2 linked regions of the Aquibium oceanicum genome follow. The protein of the gene in region 2 binds, or shares a complex with, the protein of the main gene of each other region. Links are inferred from orthologs where the notes say so. Each region holds a gene or a part of one and is shown on either strand. Other genes may lie near its edges.

The links.
Region 1: the proteins of BSQ44_RS07490 (region 2) and BSQ44_RS13355 are in contact, whole or in part, in a crystal structure (PDB 3ZGX), measured with the Bacillus subtilis proteins. The link is inferred for Aquibium oceanicum from one-to-one orthologs.

The regions. Positions count from the first base shown.
Region 1 is NZ_CP018171.1:2,727,386-2,737,714, reverse strand. The notes cover bases 7,520-10,329. They hold BSQ44_RS13355 (segregation and condensation protein A), read right to left. Parts: upstream 9,419-10,329; coding sequence 8,621-9,418; downstream 7,520-8,620. Other genes in these bases: nagZ (beta-N-acetylhexosaminidase), read right to left, coding at 9,473-10,329; scpB (SMC-Scp complex subunit ScpB), read right to left, coding at 7,876-8,628; BSQ44_RS13365 (ABC transporter ATP-binding protein), read right to left, coding at 7,520-7,818. Also shown: BSQ44_RS13395 (heavy metal translocating P-type ATPase), read right to left, coding at 1-2,333; BSQ44_RS13390 (AraC family transcriptional regulator), read right to left, coding at 2,388-3,230; BSQ44_RS13385 (MFS transporter), read left to right, coding at 3,340-4,587; twin-arginine translocase subunit TatC, read right to left, coding at 4,864-5,697; Sec-independent protein translocase protein TatB, read right to left, coding at 5,694-6,338; BSQ44_RS13370 (twin-arginine translocase TatA/TatE family subunit), read right to left, coding at 6,434-6,655; more of BSQ44_RS13365, read right to left, coding at 6,691-7,519. UniProt on the Bacillus subtilis protein: Participates in chromosomal partition during cell division. May act via the formation of a condensin-like complex containing Smc and ScpB that pull DNA away from mid-cell into both cell halves.
Region 2 is NZ_CP018171.1:1,487,273-1,498,760, reverse strand. The notes cover bases 3,322-7,290. They hold BSQ44_RS07490 (chromosome segregation SMC family protein), read right to left. Parts: upstream 6,981-7,290; coding sequence 3,522-6,980; downstream 3,322-3,521. Other genes in these bases: BSQ44_RS07485 (DsbA family protein), read right to left, coding at 7,041-7,290; BSQ44_RS07495 (hypothetical protein), read right to left, coding at 3,322-3,409. In the rest of the region: BSQ44_RS07515 (ABC transporter substrate-binding protein), read right to left, coding at 1-861; BSQ44_RS07510 (hypothetical protein), read left to right, coding at 1,046-1,804; BSQ44_RS07505 (nuclear transport factor 2 family protein), read left to right, coding at 1,888-2,487; BSQ44_RS07500 (hypothetical protein), read left to right, coding at 2,602-2,928; more of BSQ44_RS07495, read right to left, coding at 3,002-3,321; more of BSQ44_RS07485, read right to left, coding at 7,291-7,721; BSQ44_RS07480 (DUF721 domain-containing protein), read right to left, coding at 7,885-8,382; mutY (A/G-specific adenine glycosylase), read left to right, coding at 8,464-9,591; BSQ44_RS07470 (HAD family hydrolase), read left to right, coding at 9,591-10,217; BSQ44_RS07465 (site-specific DNA-methyltransferase), read right to left, coding at 10,321-11,454. UniProt on the Bacillus subtilis protein: Required for chromosome condensation and partitioning.

The sequences.
Region 1 (10,329 bases), 1.2 Mb from region 2 along the record:
AGGTTCTCCTTGATGTTGCGGATCGTCGCCTGCGCCAGTGTGCGCGCCCGCACGATGCCGTTCAGGTCGCCCTTCACCAGGGTGATGCCGGCGCTCTCCATGGCCACGTCTGCACCCGTGCCCATCGCGATGCCGACGTCGGCCGCGGCGAGCGCGGGGGCGTCGTTGACCCCGTCGCCGGCCATGGCGACGCTTGCGCCCTTGGCGCGAAGATCCTCGATCAGCTTCTGTTTGCCTTCCGGCAGCATGCCGGCGCGAACCTCGTCGATGCCGAGCTTTTCGGCAACCGCGCGCGCGGTGCGCTCGTTGTCGCCGGTCGCCATGATGATCTTGAGGCCGCTTTCGTGCAGCGCGCGGATGGCGTCCGCTGTCGTCTCCTTGATCGGGTCGGCCACCGCCACGATGCCCGCCATACGGCCGTCGACCGCGACGAACATCGCCGTCTTGCCCTCGGCTCGCAGGGCGTCCGCCCGGTCGTCGAGCGCGGAGGCTTCGGCGCCGATGTCGTCCATCATCGCCCGATTGCCCAAGGCGACCTGACGGCCGGAGACCGTTCCCGAGACGCCCTTGCCGGTGACCGCATCGAAGGCGCTTGCATCGGAAAGGTCCGCGCCGCGTTCGCGTGCGCCCTCCACGATCGCCTCGGCCAGCGGATGTTCCGATCCGCGCTCCAGGCTTGCGGCGAGCGACAAGATTTCTCCTTCCGAGAACCCGTCCACCGCGACGACGTCCGTCAGGCTTGGCCGGCCCTCGGTCAGCGTACCGGTCTTGTCGACGATGAGCGTGTCGACCCTGGCGAACCGCTCCAGCGCTTCGGCGTCCTTGATCAAAACGCCGGCCTGCGCGCCGCGCCCGGTCGCGGTCATGATCGACATCGGAGTGGCGAGCCCCAGCGCGCAGGGACAGGCGATGATGAGCACCGAGACCGCTGACACGATGGCGTAGGCCATGGCCGGTTGAGGCCCGAGCAGCGACCATGCGACGAAGGCGATTACAGCCACGAGCACCACGGCCGGCACGAAGAAGGCCGCGACCCGATCGGCCATGCCTTGGATCGGGGCGCGCGAGCGTTGCGCCTTGGCGACCATGCCCACGATCTGCGACAGGACGGTGTCGGAGCCGACCCGATCGGCCCGCATGATGAAGGAACCAGTCTTGTTCAGCGTGCCGCCTGTCACGGCCTCGCCTTGCGTCTTCTCGACCGGGACCGGCTCGCCGGTTATCATGGATTCGTCCACCGAGGAGCGGCCCTCGAGCACGGTCCCGTCGACCGGCACGCCGTCGCCCGGTCGCACGCGCAGCCGATCGCCGATCCGCACCTGATCGAGCGGCACGTCGTCCTCCGACCCGTCCTTCGAAAGCCGCCGCGCCGTCTTCGGCGCGAGATCGAGCAGGGCGCGAATCGCGGAGCCGGTGCGCTCGCGGGCGCGCAGTTCGAGCACCTGTCCGAGGAACACCAGCGCCACGATCACCGCCGAGGCCTCGAAATAGACCGGCACCGCCCCGCCATGGCCGCGGAACTGGTGGGGGAAGATGCCGGGCGCCAGCGTTGCGACGACGCTGTAGACGAAGGCAGTACCGACGCCGATGGCGATCAGTGTCCACATGTTGGGGCTACGGTTGACGATCGACTGCCAGCCGCGGTGGAAGAAGGGGATCGCCGCCCACAGCACCACGGGTGCCGCGAGCAGCAGCTCGATCCAGGTCGCCGCGGGCTCCCCAATCCAGCCGCGGAAGGGCAGCCCGACCATCGGCCCCATGCTGATGAGAAGAAGCGGGATGGAAAGCGCGGCACTGATCCAGAAGCGTCGGGTGAAATCCACCAGTTCCGGGTTCGGCCCCTCGTCGCCGGTCGGGATGCCCATCGGCTCCAGCGCCATTCCGCATTTCGGGCATGCGGCCGGCTTGTCGCTGATCACCTCGGGATGCATCGGGCAGGTGTACTTCGTGCCCTCCGGCATGGGTTCGGGCGCGGGCACGCCGGCCAGGTATTTTTCGGGCTCCGCCTCGAACTTCTCCTTGCAGCGGGCGGAGCAGAAGTAGAACCCCCGCCCCTCGTGGCGAGCGAAGTGCCTGGCGTCGGCACGGGTGACGCTCATGCCGCAGACCGGATCGGTTGCGGTCATGAAATCCTGCGGCGCGGCCAGGAACTTGGTGCGGCAACCTTCGGAACAGAAGTGATAGTCGTGCCCGTCGAGCGACGCGGTCGGCTTGTTCTTCGCCGGATCGACCGTCATGCCGCAGACCGGGTCGCGCAGCAGCGCCGGAGCCGAGGCGCCCTGCCCCGAGCAGCATGCTGCGTCCGTATGATGGCTGTGATCGGAATGGTTCATGGTCTTGTCCCTGTCATATGGGGACCATGCGTAGTCCTTCCAGTGACTGGAAGGTCAAGCGCTTTCCCGTGCGGCCCCGGCATTGCGGAAATAGTCGCGCGGCGCCGCCCCTAGCATGCGGCGGAACATCGTGGTGAAGGCCGGCACACTCTCGTAGCCGAGGTCGAGCGCCACGCCCGTCACGGGCACGCCTTCCGCCAGTCGCGGCAGGGCGGCGAACAGGCAGGCCTGCTGGCGCCAGACGGAAAGGCTCAAGCCCGTCTCGCGCTGGAAGGCGCGGGTGAAGCTGCGCCGACTCATGCCGGCCGCGTCGGCCCAGGCGTCGATGGTCGCCTGCGGCGAGGGTCGCTCCACGAAGGCGCGGCAGAGCCGTGCGAGCTTGGGATCGGCCGGCAGCGGCAGGCCGAGCGGCAGTTCGCGCAGCCGCGGGATTTCCTTCACGATCAACGCCATCACTAGTTCGTCGCGCGGGTCTGGCGCGGCATCTTGCGCGCGTTCGGCGGCTTCGGCGATCAAGCTGCGCATCAGGTCCGTGAGCGCCACGACGCGCAGGCCGTTGGGCGTTCCGCTCGTTGCCGCCGGGTTCACGTAGACCGATTGCATGCGCACGCTGCCCAGCATGTCGACGGAATGGTCGACGCCCGACGGGATCCACATGGCGTGGTCGGGCGGGACCATCCAGCGGCCTTGCCCCGTCTTCACCAGCACGACGCCGCTGCGCGCATAGAGAAGCTGGCAGCGGTTGTGCCGATGTTCGGGCACCCGATGGCCGTCCGAATAGAGATCCGAAAGGGCGAGCACATCACCCGCCGTCCTCTCCAGCCATTCCACGCGCCGCCCGTGCCGAGCGTCCGATTCGATCGTCGAAGCGCTTATCGAGAACGTCGGTGTCGTCATCCGGAATTGGCCCACTCGCGAAACAAACGGACCAAAGCACGAAAGAAGGTCGCAATCAACGTGCCTATAAGGCGAGCTGCAAAGCCGTACCCATTGCAGGACCTTCGACGTGACCGACACCACCGCCACGACCAGCGCCCCCGTCATGACACCCGAGCGCACGGCTTATGCCGTGCTTCTGGCGGTAAGCTTCTGCCATCTCCTCAACGACGTCATGCAGTCGCTGCTCGCCGCGATCTATCCGATGCTCAAGGACGGTTACGGTCTGGCCTTCTGGCAGATCGGCCTGCTCACCATGACCTTCCAGGTCACGGCGTCCCTGCTCCAGCCACTGATCGGCATGACGACGGACAAGCGGCCGATGCCCTATTCGCTGCCCTTCGGCATGGGTTCGACGCTGGTGGGCCTGCTGCTGCTTTCCAGCGCCGCGACCTATCCGCTGCTGCTTCTCGGCGCGGCCTTCATCGGCTTCGGCTCGGCGATCTTCCACCCCGAATCCTCGCGGGTGGCGCGGCTGGCGTCCGGCGGGCGCTACGGTCTCGCGCAGGCGGTGTTCCAGGTCGGCGGCAATTTCGGCACGGCAATCGGGCCGCTACTCGCAGCCTTCATCGTCGTTCCGCGGGGCCAGGGCTCGGTCGCCTGGTTCTCCGTCATCGCGCTGGTCGGCATGATCGTGCTGTGGCGCGTCAGCGGCTGGTACGCGCGCTACCGCGCCGCCAGTGCCAAGCGCCCGGCGCCGAAACCAGCCGTAACCCTGCCGCGCAAGAAGGTCGTGACCGCGCTCGCCGTGCTGATCGCGCTGGTCTTCTCCAAGCACGTCTACATGGCCTCGATCTCGAGCTACTACACCTTCTTCGTCATCGAGAAGTTCGGCGTCTCGGTGCAGGACGCACAGATCCTGCTCTTCATCTTCCTCGGCGCCGCCGCGGTCGGAACCGTGATGGGCGGCCCGATCGGGGACCGCTTCGGCTCAAAGACGGTGATCTGGTTCTCGATCCTGGGCGTGCTGCCCTTCACGCTGATCCTGCCCTATGCGAACTTCTTCTGGACGCCGATCCTGACCGCCATCATCGGCCTGATCCTGGCTTCCGCCTTCCCGCAGATCGTCGTCTTCGCGCAGGAGCTGGTGCCCGGACGGGTCGGCATGATTGCCGGCATCTTCTTCGGCTTCGCCTTCGGCCTCGGCGGCCTGGGCGCGGCGGTGCTCGGCGTCGTCGCCGACGCGAAGGGCATCGAGTTCGTCTACGGCGTGTGTTCGTTCCTGCCGATGATCGGCCTGCTCGCCGTGTTCCTGCCGAACATGAGGAAGGAACGGGAAGTGTACGCCGCGCAAAGCGCTGTCGGGGCAGTGCGATGACGACCGCGCGCCGGTGAGGCAGATGCCGTAGGGCGAAACGCGGATCGGCTGAGCGCAGGCGTACGGAACGCTGGCGCTAGCGGCGCCACGGCTGGCGCCCCTTGAGGTTCGCGCCCGCTGCAATAGCTTGGCAACGCGGGTTGGTGGACTGGCCTGCCGATGCCTACGACGGAGGTCGTTCAGCCGGGCCCGCCTCTCTCGTTCGGAATTCAGGCGCCTGCCCTGCACTGCGCTTTTGTCGAACGCAGCACCGCGAGCAAGCACCTTCGATATGGATCAGGAAGACTCAGCGGCCTCGTCGGCTTCGCGCTTTTCCTTCGCCGCCGCTTCCCTGCTGCGGTTTCTTTCCACGCGGCGGGCAAGCCAGATGGACACCTCGTAGAGGAGGATGGTCGGGATGGCGAGCCCGAGCTGGCTCACCGGATCGGGCGGGGTCAGCACGGCAGCGACGATGAAGGCGATGACGATGGCGTATTTGCGCTTGTCGACCAGGCCCGCCGCCGTGAGCAGGCCGACGCGCGCCATGAGCGTGGTGACGACCGGGAGCTGGAACACGAGGCCGAAAGAGAAGATCAGGGTCATGATGAGACCGAGATACTCGGACACGCGCGGCAGCAGTGAGATCTGGATCTCGTTGTCGGGCCCGACCTGCTGCATCGACAGGAAGAACCACATCACCATTGGGGTGAAGAAGAAATAGACAAGCGCGCCGCCGATCAGGAACAGGATCGGCGAGGCAATGAGGAATGGCAGGAAGGCGCCGCGCTCGTTCTTGTAAAGGCCCGGCGCGACGAACTTGTAGACTTGCGCCGCGATCAGCGGGAAGGCGAGCACGAGGCCACCGAACATGCCGAGCTTGATCTGGGTGAAGAAGAATTCCTGCGGCGCGGTGTAGATCAGGTCGACATTCGTCGGATCGAGTCCCGCCCAGCCGGTCGCCCACTGGAAGGGGATGACCAGGAGGTTGAAGAGCTGCTTGGCGAAGAAGAAGCAGACCAGGAAGGCCACGAAGAAGCCGCCGATCGCCCACATGAGCCGCGAGCGCAGCTCGATCAGATGCTCGATCAGCGGCGCCGAGGACTTGTCGATGTCGTCGTCATGGACGTTCACGAAGAGGCCCCGGTGGTTTTCTTCGCTGCGGGCTTCCTGCGCGGCGCGGGACTGCCGGAGTTGGAGGCAGCGGCGGGCTTGGCGGGCGCCTTTGCGGCAGGAGACTTGATGGCCGGAGACTTGGCGGCCGGAGATTTGGCCGCCGGAGACTTGGTCGTTTCAGACTTGGCGGCCGAAGCACTCGCGGCTGCCTGCTTCGCGGTCGCGGGCTTGCTGGCCGACTTGGCGGTGCCTGCCGAGGCGGTCTTGGCCGCCTCGGACTTGGCGGCGGGCTTCTGCGACGCGGAACTGGCGATCGCCTCGTTGCCCGGTCCGGCGGTTGCACCGGACTTGGCAGGTTCCTCCGCCTTGGCGGGCGCGTCCGGCGCGGGAATATCGGCCGGTTTAGGCTTCATCAGGCCGTCGAGGCCGGCGCGCACATCGGAGGCGGCCTTCTCCATCGGGTTCAACGCCTTGCGGATATCGGCCGCGGGGTTCAGCTTGCGGGCGCTGTCGATCGTCGACTTCACGTCGTCGAGCTCGGCCTCCTTCAATGCCTCATCGAACTGCTTGCGGAAATCGCCAGCCATCTTGCGCATCTGCGACGTCGTCTTGCCGAATTGACGCAGCATGCGCGGCAAATCCTTCGGCCCGACGACCACGATCAGGACGACCGCGATCACGAGCATCTCCGGCCAACCGATATCGAACATGGCTCAAATTCCGGCGAGGCAGTTCTGCGGGACCAAGGCCCGGATCAGGACTTGCTGGCCTTTTCCTTCGGCGTGGCGACGGTTTCGTCGTTGCGGTGCTCGACGGTGCGAGCCTTCTCCGCCTCGTCCTCGTCCGACATACCCTTCTTGAAGCTCTTGATGCCCTTGGCCATGTCGCCCATCAGCTCGGGAATCTTGCCGCGCCCGAAGAGCAGCAGCACGACCACGAGCACTATGAGCCAGTGCCAGATCGAGAAGGAACCCATGACAATCCTCTTTCGAAAGAAACTCGTACCCTGACTTAAGCGTTCTCGGCCCGTCTTTCAAACACAAGCACATCAGACTTTCTGACCGAGAGCCAGATATCGCGTGCGCCTGGGGACAATGCGCCACACCTGATCCGCCCCCGCACCGGCATTTCGGCGCCTGCGACCGCCGCCTCGAGGATTTCCGCATCGCCAAGGAAGCGCCGGGATATCACCCTGGCCTCGGTCGCGCCATCCTTTTCGTACTCGTGCGCCTCGATGGCGGTGGGGCGCACCGCGACCGTCACGTCCTCGGGCGAAGAAAAGCCCGGCGCCGCGAAACGGCCGAGCGGCGTATCGACGCTGCCGTGGTCGGCGCGTCCGTCGAAGACGTTGAGTTCTGAGAAGAAGCCGGCGACGAAGAGATTGGCCGGCCGCTGGTAGAGCTCCTCCGCACGGCCCACCTGGACGAGTTCCCCGTCGCGCAGGAGCGCGATGCGGTCTCCCATGCGCATGGCCTCCTCGGCGTCATGCGTGACGATGATGGCGGTGGCGCGGCTTTGGCGCAGGATCGCGAGCGTCTCAGCGCGCACGCTGTCCTTCAGCCGCGAATCGAGGCCCGAGAACGGCTCGTCCAGGAGAAGCACCGCCGGACGCGGCGCCAGCGCGCGTGCCAGCGCCACGCGCTGCTGCTCGCCGCCCGACAGGATGTGGGGAAACGACCGGGCGTGATGCTCGAGCCCGACGCGCGAGAGGGCGGTCATGGCCTCGCGTTTCCCCTCGGACGCGGACAGCGCCGTCAGCCCGAAGCGGACGTTGTCGAGGATCGTGTAGTGCGGGAACAGCGCGAAATCCTGGAAGACGAGGCCGATGGAGCGCTTTTCCGGCGGTACGAAGACGGCGGGACCGGCGATTTCGCGGTCGTTAAGGAGCACCCTGCCGCTGGTCTGCGTCTCGATGCCGGCGGCGATCCTGAGAAGCGTGGTCTTGCCCGAACCGGACGGACCGAGAAGGCATAGCACCTCACCCGGTTCCGCCGTCACGCTGACCCCGCGTAGGGTTTCGGCACCTGGACCGAAGGAATGCCAGATGTCGTCGAACGCAAGCCGGGCGGCGAAGCTGACCCCGGTCGGGGAGCGGCTGCCGCGCCCGCTTTCGGACCGGGTTGTCGTGGATTGCGTCATGATGCCTTCGTCGGAGCGAAACGCGGCGGAATCTTGCCCGCGCAACGAAGGATTTCGTCAATCATCCCCGCCGCGGGGTGTCAACAGGCCGAGTTCCTCCAGATCGATGTCGGTTAGCGGATCCTCGTCCTCGGTGAGTTCGTCCGGATCGGCCGGCGGCAGGGGAACCAAGAAATTAGACGGCATGCGCGCAGACAGCAGCCCCGCGCCCTTCAGTTCGTCGACGCCCGGCAGGTCGCGTAGCTCCGCCAATCCGAAATGGTCGAGGAAGGCGGTGGTCGTACCGTAGGTCACCGGGCGGCCCGGCGTGCGGCGACGCCCGCGCATGCGGACCCACGTGCTTTCCATCAGCGTGTCGAGCGTGCCCTTCGACGTCTCGACGCCACGAATCTCCTCGATCTCTGCCCGGGTGACCGGCTGGTGGTAGGCGATGATCGCCAAGACCTCGAGCGCGGCGCGCGAGAGCTTCTTCTGCTGCGGCGCGTCGCGGCTCATCAGGAAGCCGAGGTCGCCGGCGGTGCGGAAGGCCCAGGCGTCGGCGACGCGGACCAGGTTGACGCCGCGCTTTTCGTACTGGCGCTGCATCTCGGCCATCACGGCGGGAACGTCGATGCCTTCGGGCAGACGCGCCGCGAGCGCCTTTTCGGTCACCGGCTCGGCGGAAGCGAAGACGATCGCTTCAGCCATGCGTATCGCCTCGGCGAGGTGCAGGCGCTCGGCAGGATTGTCGTTCTCGGCCACCGGATCGAAATCGTCGTCATCGTCGAGTTCGTCGGGGAACGTCGCATCGGCACGCTTGATCTCAGGCATGGCTCACCTCGCTGCCAGGCGACTTGGCGCGCGACCGCAAGTAGATCGGCGCAAAAGCCTCATGCTGACGGATTTCCAGCGCCCCCTCGCGGACGAGTTCGAGCGACGCCGCGAAGGAACTGGCGATCGCGGTCGCCCGCTCCTCGGGCCGGGCGAGATATTCGACCAGAAAGCGGTCGAGCGCGGTCCAGTCCTTCATGCGGCCGACAAGCCGCGTCAGGAGTTCGCGCGCGTCCTGCAGCGACCAGACGGTTCGTCTGGCGATGCGGACGTTCGTCACCGCCTGCCGCTGGCGCTGGATCGCATAGGCCGTCAGGAGGTCGTAGAGCGAGGCCGAGTAGCGCGTCTGTTTCTCCAGCACCACGACCTCCGGCATGCCGCGCGCCATGACGTCGCGGCCGAGCCGGTTGCGGTTGACGAGCCGGGCGGCCGCATCGCGCATCGCTTCGAGACGCTTCAGCCGGAATTGCAAAAGCGCCGCGAGTTCCTCGCCGGTCTCGCCTTCCTCTCCAGGCTGTTTGGGGATCAGGAGCTTCGATTTCAGGTAGGCGAGCCATGCCGCCATGACCAGATAATCCGCCGCGATCTCAAGCCGCAGCTTGCGCGCCGTGTCGACGAAAACAAGGTACTGCTCGGCCAGCGCCAGGATCGAGATGCGCGCGAGGTCGACCTTCTGGTTACGCGCCAGATGCAGCAACAGGTCGAGCGGGCCTTCGAAGCCGGCGACGTCGATGACGAGCGCCTCGGAGGGTTCGCGCACGTCCTCCTCCGGAGCCCACAGGCGCTCCAGAGGCGTGGGCGTGCCCTTCGATCCCTTGCCGGCCTCAGCCAATCCGCTTCTTCCTCATGCGACCGCCTCGAACAGGGCGGCGAACTCCTCGCGTGCCGCAGTCTCGTCGGCGCCGTCCTGTCGTCCCAGCAAAGATAGCGCGCGTTCGGCACGTTCCAGTGACGGACCGGCGAGCACCGACGCCTCGCCGGCCACCGCGCGCATCTCGTCCATGACGCCGTTGCAGTGAAGGACGACATCGCAGCCCGCGGCAAGGATCGCGCGCGTCTTTTGGCGGAAATCCCCAGAAAGCGCCTTCATCGAGACGTCGTCGCTCATGAGCAGGCCGTCGAAGCCAATCTCGCCGCGGATGATCTCGCCGATCACCTTTGCCGAAGTGGTCGCCGGGTTCTGCGCATCGAGCGCCGTGTAGACGACATGCGCGGTCATCCCCATCGGTAGGTCCGAGAGCGTCTTGAAGGGTGCGAAGTCGTGGGCGCGCAGTTCGTCCAGACCGGCATCGACGACCGGCAGCGAAAGATGGCTGTCGGCGAAAGCGCGGCCATGGCCGGGCATGTGCTTCATCACCGGTAAAACTCCGCCGGCGACCAGTCCGTCCGCCGCCGCCCGTCCCATCTCGGCCACCACCCCCGGAACTTTCGCATAGGCGCGGTTGCCGATGACGTCGTGGGCGCCCTCCACCGGCACGTCCAAGACCGGAAGACAGTCGGCATTGATGCCGAAGCGCATGAGATCGAACGCGTGCAGGCGCGACATCAGCCAGGCCGCGCGCAGTCCCGCCTGGGTGTCGCGCCGATGGAGTTCGCCGAGCGCGGCGGCGGTCGGATAGCTCGGCGCCAGCGGCGCGCGGATGCGCTGGACGCGGCCGCCCTCCTGATCGATGAAGACGGGCGCATCCTCGCGTCCCACGG
Region 2 (11,488 bases):
CTCCTCGGTGGATGCGGTGTTGGCGAGATAGGCCTCGATGTTCTCAGACGCGAGATAATCGTCGCCCTGCATCATCCGTGCCGCCTCGGCGAGCGCCAGCACGAAGCGTTCGGCGGCTTCCGGCCGCTCCTTGATGAATTTTCCGGACGCCACGAAGGCGACGGTCATCAGGCCCGGGGTAAAGTCCTGCGCCAGCACCTCGGCGGTGCCCGACGAAATCGCCTGGTCGGAGAAGGGCGAGCTGAGCAGCGCCGCGTCAACCGACTTCGCCTCCAGCGCAGCCGGCATGTCGGCATTGCCGATGTTCATGAGTTCGACGTCGCGGATGGTGAGGTCGGCCTGTTCGAGCGCCTTGCTGACGAAGAACTCGCCGCCGCTGCCCGGACCGCCCGCAGCCCCGATGCGCTTGCCCTTGAGGTCGGCGATCGATCCGATGGCGCCCGAGTCGGCCAGGTCCTTGCGCACCAGGAGCTTGGTCGGGCCGTTCTCCATCGGGTCGAGCGCGCCGGGCGCGATGATGCGGATGTCGAGGCCCCGGTCCCAGGCCGACCAGAGCGAGGAGACGATCGCGATGCCGCCCACATCGACATTGCCCTGGTCGAGGAAGGCGATGGCCTCCGTGCCGGATTTCACCCGCTCGAACTCGACGTCGAGCCCGTATTTGTCGAAGATGCCGCGCTGCTTGGCCACGTAGGCCGTGGCGAACTTCATGATCGGCACGTAGGCGACCTTCACGGTCTGCGGCGGATCGAGCGGCGCGACGTTCGCGGCAAGGCTCGTGTCCGCGGCGAAGGTGCCGCCCACAAAGAGCATCGTGGCGGCGGCCCAGGCGCCGAAGCGCCTTCTCGTAAGATTCAGCATGGTCTTCCTCCCTTTCGTCGATCGTCCTGCGCTGATACCGGCAACGGGTACGGTTTGCGCTTTCGCTGTTTCCTCGTCCGGCCGGCGCCAACGCCTGAGCTGTGTGGCGCGCGGAACGGGGACCGGAACACTAGGGGGCGGGGAAAGCTTGATCAAACGCTTTTGCGACCGCTAATGGCACAGCATGCGCAATTCGACGGTCCACACAGGACAAGGGAGCCGGACGATCGATCTTTCAGGCAAGGCAATGCTGGCGCTATGGAACGGCGTCGACCCCGCGGTGCGGCGCGAATACGACGCCTGGCACAGCCGCGAACACGTGCCCGAGCGAATCTCGGTGCCGGGGATGATCGGGGCGCGGCGCTACGGCCGCGTCGGGGGTCCGCTTCCAGACTATCTGACGCTCTATGACCTAGCGGACACCGGGGTGCTGGAGAGCGCGCCCTACCGGAAGCTCCTCGACAATCCGACGGACTGGTCGCGGAGCATGCGGCCGAATTTCCGCGGCTTCATGCGGCTTTGCGGCCGGCGTATCGGCTCGCATGGCGGCGGCCTCGGCGGGGCGCTCGCCACGGTGGTAGTGGACGACACGGTCGATCTCCGGGGAGACCGGCTGCACGGCGCGCTGGCGAAGCTGTTGTCGCGGACACCGTTCATCGCCGCGCACGTGATCGAACGGGATGCCGGCGTCCCGGAGGTGCCGTTTTCGATCGGCGGCGCAGCGCCGGACTTTCCGCGCGAAGGGGCGATCCTGGTCGAGAGCTACGGCGAGACGACACAGCACGAGGCCATGGACGGACTCTTCGCGGCGCTGAGGGACGGCGGCGTGCCGTCGCCCGAAAAGACGCTCACAATCTACCGCCTCGCGCATGCGTTGGACGCCGCGGCGCTCGACCGGATGGTGATGCTGCATCGGGAGGATTTTCTCCAATCGGGCGAATAGGCGCGCGGCTCCGCCGCCTTTACGCGGTAGCGCCGGGTACCTAGAAGGGGCGTCACCAACGATCGAAATCGCGAGACCGCCCGATGAACGACGTCCTGATCGACCGCCTCGCCATCCGGGATCTGGTGGAGAACTGGGCGGTTTGGCGCGACGCCGGCGACTGGGAGCGCTTCCGCGGCGTGTGGCACGACGACGGACGCATGATGGCGACCTGGTTCCAGGGCACGGCCGACCAGTTCATCGCCGTTAGCCGCAAGGGCTTCGAGAACGGCGTGCGTATCCTGCACTTTCTCGGCGGCACCTCGATCGACCTCTCCGGGGTACGCGCGATCGCCCAGACCAAGATGACGATCAGCCAGCGTGCGGCGGTGGAAGGCGTGGAGTGCGACGTGGTGTGCACCGGCCGCTTCTACGATTTCCTGGAAAAGCGCGACGGCCGCTGGGGCGTGGTGCTGCGCCAGCCGATCTACGAGAAGGACCGGCTCGACCCGATCGACCCGACCAAGGCCCCGAAGCTCGACCCCGAGCTTCTGGCCCGGTTTCCGGAAGGCTATCGCCATCTGGCTTACCTCCAGACCGGCATCGGCTACGAGGTCAAGCGCGACATGCCGGGTCTTACCGGTACGGAGGTCGAAAAGCTGTACGAACGCGGACGGCGGTGGCTGGCCGGGGGCGACCTCTAGACGGGATCTGCCGGTCCACGAAGGCGCGGTAGCGCGAAATTGGTCGTTCTTTCGGCGGAATTTACTGGATAGTCTTCGAAACGCCGCCGCTTTGGTCGCCCGTCGGAGAAGCCCATGAAGTTCGCGCTGGTCCTCGCCGTGCCGCTGTTTGCCCTGTGCGGATGCATGTCGTCGGCGCTGGACGACGAGATCGTCTCGTCGATGCATTACGACTCCATCGCCTGTCCGGACCTCATCGCGCAACGAAATTCGCTCGCTGCGCGCTACGCGATCACCGCGAGCGGGCCAGCGCTCGTCCCCGGCGAGAGGCCGAAGTATCTGGAGCCCGGGGTCGGCATGATCGTGCCGGACTATCGCAGCGCCAGCGACAAGGAACGCGGTAAGGCGATCGGCGAGGTCGCGGCGATGGACCGCTCGATCGCCAGGCGGAAGTGCGGATAAGGTTCGAGAGTCGAAGAATGGTGCCGGAGGCCCACCTCCGCGCCACATCTGACGGGTATGCGATCCGGACCTTTCAACCGGACTTTCCGGGCATCGCGGCGATCGTCTTGCGCAAACGGCCCGCCGCCAGCCCCACCGCAGGTTCCTTCTGCACCGCCATCAGGTAGCGGAGCCTGAAGCCGGCCGGCGGGTTGGGGCCTTCGCCCAGAAAACCGGCAGCCTCGTCGCGGATCGTCGTCAGCCGGCCGGGTTCGTCGACATCCCCGTCGACTACACTCTGGTCGATGCCGGCGATCAGCTCCGACAGGGGCTTCATCCAGGCGAATCGCGGGTCGCCGATCAGCGCGAACAGCATCGTGTAGGGATTGTCGAGCGTGGGATCGTCGCCGATCTCTGCACGAATCAGCGCCCGGTGCAGTTCCTGCAGGGCCGAGGAAAGTGCCGCGGCGTGCTCCGCGCTTGGGTTCGTCTGTGTCGCCATGGTATTTCCTCGATGCGAGCCATGCGGCCGTGCGCAAGACCATGGCTTCAATCAAGTTGATTCGACCGCGCGTCAGGAGCGCGTCGGAGAATGTCTGGCCGTCTCCCGCCAGTCATCCCGCTTCACGGATTCGTTCGGCGGTCTGGAGGTCGACCGAGACCAGCTGGCTGACGCCCTGCTCGGCCATGGTGACGCCGAAGAGGCGGTTCATGCGCGCCATGGTGATGGGATTGTGGGTGATGATGACGAAGCGCGTCTGGGTGGTGCGCGCCATTTCGTCCATCAGGTTGCAGAAGCGCTCGACATTGTGGTCGTCGAGCGGGGCGTCGACCTCGTCGAGCACGCAGATCGGCGCGGGATTGGTGAGGAAGACGGCGAAGATCAGCGCCATCGCCGTCAGCGCCTGCTCGCCACCCGAAAGCAACGTCATGGTCTGCGGCTTCTTGCCGGGCGGGCGGGCGACAATCTCCAAACCGGCTTCCAGCGGATCCTCCGATTCGATCAGCTGGAGTTCCGCCGTGCCGCCGCCGAAAAGGTGGGTGAACAGCCGCTGGAATTGGGCGTTGACCTGGTCGAAGGCGGCGAGCAGCCGGTCGCGGCCCTCCTTGTTCAAGCTCTGGATCGCCTGGCGCAGCTTCTTGATCGCTTCTACGATGTCCTCGCGCTCCGAGACGATCAGTTCCAGGCGGTCGGACAGTTCCCGCTGCTCATCCTCCGCCCGCAGGTTGACGGCACCGAGCCGCTCGCGCTCGATCTTGAGCCGATCGACCTTGCGCTCGACCTCTACCATGTCGGGGAGCGGATCACCGGGGGCGAGGCCGGTCTGGCGGATCACCAGGTGCGGCTGGACGCCCAGAGCCTCCTGGATACGCGCCTCGGCGTCCCGGCTGCGTTCGTCGGCTGCGGTAAGGCGTTCTTCGGCGCGGGCGCGCGCCTCGCGCGATTCGGCCAGCCCCTGGATCGCCGCGTTGGCGGCCTTGTCGAGCGCGGCTTGCCGCGTCTCGGCTTCCGCCAGCCGGTCGGCGGCCTCGCGGCGCTTGCGTTCGGTTTCCGATAGCTGTGACATGAGGGCGCGGCGGCGCTGGTCGAGGTCGTCCGGAGCGTCGGCCATGGCCTCGCGCTCGGCCGCCGCCTCGGTGCGGCGCTCGCCGAGCGCGGCGATCTGGCGGTCGGCATTCTCCGCGCGCGATATCCAGGTGGCGCGGTCCTTTGCGATCGTTTCCAGTCGGCGCTCACGGGCCTCGGCCTCGCGCTTCAGCCCATCGTTGGCCGCCCGCGCTTCGGCAACCGCGCTGCGATCCTGCGCCACGATTGCGGTCTGTCGCTCGAAGGCGGACTGGAGGTCGCGAGGATCGGGCGCACCAGACAGCGCCGCCTCCGCCTCTCCGAGCAGTCGCGACTCTTCGTTGCGGCTTTCCTCGATGCGCGCCAGTGCTTCCTGCAAGGCGGCCCGGCGGGTCGCGAGCTCCCCGGCGGAACGCTCCGCCTTGGCGAGTTCGTCGCGGGCCGCGCCGAGCGCGCGCTGGCCGGCACGCCAGGCCTCTCTCGCCGCCTTCTCGGCGTCGACCAGCGAACGTACGGCGGCTTCCGCTTCGGCGAGCACGGCTTCCGCCTCCCGCACCTTGGCGCCGGCCGCTGATGCCTCCTGGTCGAGCTCGGCCAGCCGGTTCTTCTGCGCCAGCCGCTGCGCGGCGGCGGTCGGCGCGTCGGCACCGGCGACGAACCCGTCCCAGCGCCAGACGGCACCCTCGCGGCTGACGAGGCGCTGGCCGGGCGCGAGCATCGCCTGGAGACGAGAACCGTCGTCCTTGTCGACGATGCCGATCTGCGCCAGGCGACGGGCGAGCTGGCCCGGCGCGCGCACCTTGTCGGCCAGCGGCGAAACGCCCTCGGGAAGTCGCGGGTCACCGTCAGTGACGTCGATCCCCCCCCAATGCGCGGGCGCCGCCCGGTCGAGCGGTGCGTCGAGGTCCTCGCCGAGGGCGGCACCCATCGCGGTCTCGTATCCGCGATCCACCTTTATCTGCTCCAGCACCGCCGGGAAGAGATCGGAGGAGCCGGCATTCAGGATCTTTGCCAGCGTGCGCGCCTCGGTCTCGATGCGCTGCAACGCGGCCCGCGTTTCCTGCACCAGCGGCCGCAGCGATCCTTCCTTCGAGCGCGCCTCGCTCACCCGCCGTTCGGAGGCGACCGCAGCCGCCTCGGCTTCCGTGACTGCCACTTCTGCCTGTTCGACGAGGCGCTTCTTCTCGGCCGGGTCCGGCAGCGCGGAAAGCCGCGCGGCGATCGTCTCCATTTCGGCCCTGGCCTCGCCAAGCTGTCGGTCGAGGCGCGTCCTGCGCTCGGAATGCTCGCGCACGGCGCGCTCGAACTGGGTGCGCGCGGCATTGGCCTCGGCGCGTTCCGCCGTGACCTTCGCAAGCGCGGCTTCGCTGGCGGCGAGGCGCTGCGTCGCCTCCTCCAGCGCGAGACGCGCGGAGGCCTCGCGATCGGTGGAGCCGGCCTGCTCGCTCTTCAGGACCGCCTCTTCCTCGCTAAGCCGCGCCAGCGTCTCGGCATTGTCGCGCACCATGCGCTCCTCGCGCGCCATGTCGGCGTCAAGCTGGGCAATGCGCTTGTCGAGCTCGGCGGTGCGGGCGCGCAGGCGCTCGGCCTCCTCCTCGATCTGGGTACGGGCGATGGTCAAGCGCTGGAGCGCGGCGGCCGCGGCAGCCTCGGCATCGCGCAGTTCGGGCAGTTTCATGGCGCCGACGGCCTGATCCTTGGCGGTGTTCATCTGCGCCTGCGCACGTTCGCCGACGAGCGAAGTCGCGGCCGAGAGCGCCGACTGCGCCTCGGCTTCCTGCGCTTTGGCCTGCGACCAGCGCAGGTGGAGCAGGATCGCCTCGGCCTGGCGGATTTCGGACGACAGATTCTTGAAGCGGGAGGCCTGCCGCGCCTGGCGCTTCAGGCTTTCGATCTGGGCCTCGAGTTCGCGGGTGACGTCATCGAGCCGTTCGAGGTTTTGCTCCGCTGCTCGCAGGCGAAGCTCCGCCTCGTGCCGGCGCGAGTGGAGACCGGAGATACCGGCCGCCTCTTCGAGCAGCGCCCGGCGCGCCTGGGGCTTGGCCTGGATCAGTTCGCCAATGCGGCCCTGCCCGACCATCGAAGGCGAACGCGCGCCGGTCGACTGGTCGGCGAAGAGCAACTGTACGTCCTTGGCACGTGCTTCCTTGCCGTTGATGCGGTACACGGAGCCAGCCTCGCGCTCGATGCGGCGCGAAACCTGCAACTCGTCGGCGTCGTTCCAGGCGGGTGGCGCCTTGCGCTCGGCATTGTCGAGAAAGAGCGTGACCTCGGCCGTGTTGCGTGCCGGCCGTGTGCCCGAGCCGGAGAAAATGACGTCGTCCATGCCGGACGCGCGCATGTTCTTGTAAGAATTCTCGCCCATGACCCAGCGCAGGGCCTCGACAAGATTGGACTTGCCGCAGCCATTGGGGCCGACCACGCCGGTCAGCCCGCCTTCAATCATGAAGTCGGCGGGCTCGACGAAGGATTTGAAACCGAGGAGACGGAGGCGGGAAAAGTGCATCAGGCCGGCCCGCCGCGCAATGCGGGCGCGGTCTTGCCCCGCCCGCCCGTCAGGGCGACGTCAGAGCAGCGGATCGATGATCGCCGACATCTGGTCAATCGTGAGCGCCCCCGGATACCGCTTGCCGTCGATGAAGAATGTCGGTGTCGAATCCACGCCCAGTTCCACGCCATGGTCCTTCACCGACCTGACATCCTCCAGAAGCTGCTGGTTCGTCAAGCAAGCCTCGAAGGACTCCTGTGAAAAACCGGCCAGGCGCGAGATCTGCAGGAGCGCGGTGCGAGCATCCTTGACCGGCGCCCACGCATCCTGCTGGGCGAACAGCACGTCGACCATCGGGAAATACTTGTCGTCGGCGCAGCGCGCCAGCATGAAGCCTGCCTCGGCGCGCGGGTCGAAGGGAAATTCGCGCAGGATCAGCTTCACCTTGCCAGTGTCGATGTACTTCTCCTTCAGCGCCGGAAGCGTCGCCTCGTGGAAATGGGCGCAATGCGGGCAAGTCATCGATGCGTATTCGACGATGGTGACCGGCGCGTCTTGCTGGCCCATCACCTTGTCGGGCAGCGCGCCGGGCTTCATCAGATCCGACATGTCGACGGTGCCGGCCGGTTTGGGAGCAGTTCCGGTGGGCGACTGCGCCTGCGCTTCACCCACCGAATCGCTGCACGAAGCGATCAGCGGAAGAGCCGAGAACATTGCCAGCGCACCGACCACCTGACGACGCGAAATCGAACGTACCATTTGCGAATCACCCGACCATTGTTGCGATTGTGCGGCTTCTTGCATTCAATAAGCCATAGTTGGGCGGTATTTAAGGCAAGCGGGCGCCGGTTCCCAGCACGAATCCGCGTGCCGGGCTTCACGATGGCGCTATGACGCCCCCGGCGATCCGGAATCTCGGAGTTTACTTGCGGGAGCCGAGCACCGAACGCCCAAGCCGCTCCAGCGATGCGCGCAGGCTTTCGTCCTCGATGCCGCCGACGGATCGCGCAAGCCGCGATGCCTCCTCTCGGTCGAGTTCGCGCAACTTTGCGGGCTCGGGCCCGCGATGGGCGAGCACCGGCTTCTGCACGATTTTGATACGTCCGATCGCCGCGAAGCCGAGAAAGGCGTTGACGCGGCCGATGATCTCGCCGGTCTCGTGCTGGAGATGCAGGGCCGCCGCGCCCTCGCAGGCGATGACCAGCGTGGCCGGTTCGAAAGGGTCTTCCTCGTGCAGCCGCCGCGGCCATACGATCTTTTCCGGTCGGCTCGACCGCGCGAGCTTCGCCCCGGCTATTTCGTCCCAGGACTGGACGAGGCCGATCGAGACGCCGGCGCGCTTGCGCAGGACCGGGTCGATGATGTCGCTCGCCAGATCGCTGACGGGCACGGGCTGGTTGCTGCGGGGTCTGGCCGCCATGATGCTGTTCCTGACCGGCGGCGGGTCTGCTATGCCGCGACCGATCCTGATGCCGCTGGAGCGCGACCCTACCGCATGTCTATGGCGAAGTTAAATCCAAAGGGTGCATCCGCCGATGCGCGCGCCACCGGGGCGCAGTTGCTTGCCTGGTACGACCGGCACCACCGCAGCCTGCCCTGGCGCCTGCCGCCGGCCCGCATCGCCGCAGGCGAGCGGCCCGACCCCTACCGCGTCTGGCTGTCCGAAATCATGCTCCAGCAGACGACCGTGCAGGCGGTGAAGCCCTATTTCGAGACCTTCACCAGCCGCTGGCCGAGCGTGCGGGCGCTGGCCGGCGCGCCCGGCGACGACATCATGAAGGTATGGGCCGGGCTCGGCTACTACTCGCGGGCACGGAACCTCAAGAAATGCGCCGAGGCGGTGGTGGAGCGGTTCGGCGGAGAATTTCCGGCGGATCTCGACCTTTTGAAATCGCTGCCCGGCATCGGCGACTACACCGCGGCGGCGATTGCCGCGATCGCCTTCGATCGTCCGGTCGCGGTGGTCGACGGCAATGTCGAGCGGGTCGCGACGCGGTTGCGCTCGATCGCCACACCGCTTCCGGCGGCCAAGCCGCAGATCCGCGCCTTCGTGCAGTCCATCCTGCCGGCCGCACGCCCCGGCGATTTCGCGCAGGCGACGATGGATCTCGGCGCCACGATCTGCACGCCCAGGCGACCGGCCTGCGCGTTGTGTCCGGTGAATGGGGACTGCCTCGCCTTTCTCGGGGACGAGCCGGAGCGCTTTCCGGTGAAGGCGCCGAAGGCGGAGAAGCCCAAGCGGCTCGGCGCCGCCTTCGTCGCGCAGCGAAACGACGGCGCGATCCTCCTGCGCAAGCGGCCCGAGACCGGCCTGCTAGGCGGCATGAGCGAGCCGCCGACTTCGGGCTGGACCTCGCGGCAGGACGGGGAGCCGGGGCTGGAGGCCGCGCCGTTCGAGGCCGAATGGGAGCCGGCGGGAATGGTCGGCCACGTTTTCACGCATTTCGAGCTTCGTCTTTCGGTCTACCGGGCGAACATCGACCGCGCTGCGCCGGACGGCTGCTGGTGGTCGGCCGCCGCCGATATCCACAGCGAGGCCCTGCCAACCGTCATGAAAAAGGCGATCGAAGCTGCGATACCGGGCGCGACGCTGAAGCCGGTCCAGAACCGCCAGCAACGGAGAAACTGATGCCGGAGATCCGCCATATCGTGTTCGACATCGGCCGGGTGCTGATCCACTACGATCCGAACCTGCCGTTCAGCCGCGTTATCCCCGACGAGGCGAAGAGGGAGTGGTTCTTCGCCAACGTCTGCACGTCGGACTGGAACCTTGAGCAGGACCGCGGCCGCAGTTGGGAGGAGGCCGAGGCGCTGTTGATCGCGCAGCATCCGGACGAAGAGGAGAACATCCGTGCCTTCCGGCGCTTCTGGCACGAGATGGTGCCGCACGCCTATGACGGGTCGGTGGAGATCATGCTGGGCCTGATCGAGGCCGGCCGCGACGTGACCATGCTGACCAACTTCGCCACCGACACCTTTGCGGAGGCGCAGGCGCGGTTTCCCTTCCTGACGCGGCCGCGCGGCGTGACGGTCTCGGGCGAGGTGAAGCTGATCAAGCCTGACCGGGCGATCTACGACCTTCACGCCGAGAGTTTCGGGCTCGACCCGGCGGGGTCGCTGTTCATCGACGACAGCCCGAAGAACGTCGAGGGCGCCAAGGCGGCCGGCTGGCAGGCGGTGCTGTTCACCGATCCCGACACGCTGAGGCGCGATCTCGGGCGGGCCGGCGTATGGCCGGTCGCCGCGCGAAATTGATTTCGCTCGGATCGCGTATCGTCTCGTTTATCGCATCACCGGAGCCGGCGACCACGAGGCGATCGCGATCGTCAGTTGCCGCTTCCACTACAAAGCCTGAGTCTCAAGCCCCAGCTGCGACCATCCCGTCCCGGACCTGCCGGCGCAGGTCGTCGATCGGCTGCATCTTGCCGCCTGCCTCGTAGTGCCAGAAGGTCCAGCCGTTGCAGGCGTCGAGGCCCTGGACGCGGGCGCCCATGCGGTGGATTGAGCCGGCCTCGGAGCCGATCGCCAGCGTGCCGTCGGCACGCACGCTGGCTGTCCAGCGGCGGCGGGCGTCCGACAGGAGGGTCCCCGGCGCAATCATCCCGCTTTCGATGAGGCTGACGAAGGCGACGCGCGGCTCGGCGCGCTTTCCCGTCATCGAGGCGAGTTCGGGTGCCTCCAGCGGTTCGACGGCGGCGATGCGCGCCGTTGCGGCGTCGATGTAGGCCTGCTCGCGCTCTATGCCGACGAAGTGGCGGCCGAGACGCTTAGCGACCGCGCCCGTGGTTCCCGAGCCGAAGAAGGGGTCGAGCACCACGTCGCCCGGCCGGCTCGACGCCATCAGCACGCGGGCGAGAAGGGCCTCGGGCTTTTGCGTGGGGTGCACCTTGGCGCCGGCTTCGTCCTTCAGCCGCTCGCCGCCGGTGCAGATGGGAAAGAGCCAGTCCGTGCGCATCTGCAGGTCGTCGTTGGCCGCTTTCAGGGCGTCGTAGTTGAAGGTGTAGCCCTTGGCGTTCTGGTCGCGGGTCGCCCAGATCATGGTCTCGTGCGCATTCTGGAAGCGGCGGCCGCGGAAATTCGGCATCGGGTTGGTCTTGCGCCAGACGACGTCGTTCAGGATCCAGTAGCCGAGGTCCTGCAAGGACGCGCCGACGCGGAAGATGTTGTGGTAGGAGCCGATCACCCAGATCGTGCCGCTGGGCTTCAGCACGCGGCGCGCGGCGAGCAGCCAGGCGCGGGTAAAGGCGTCGTAGGCGGCAAAACTCTCGAACCGGTCCCAGGCGTCGTCGACCGCGTCGACCTTCGACTGGTCGGGGCGGTGCAGGTCACCCTCGAGTTGAAGGTTGTAGGGCGGGTCGGCGAAGATAACGTCGACCGACTTTTCCGGCAGCCGCTCCATCGCCGCCACGCAGTCGCCTTTCAGGATGCTGTCGATCCATTCGGCGCTTGCGGAGGACGGCGCGAGATCGTCGACGAGGCGAATGGCAGACATGGACACACCTGGAACGCTGGAAACGCTTCTACTG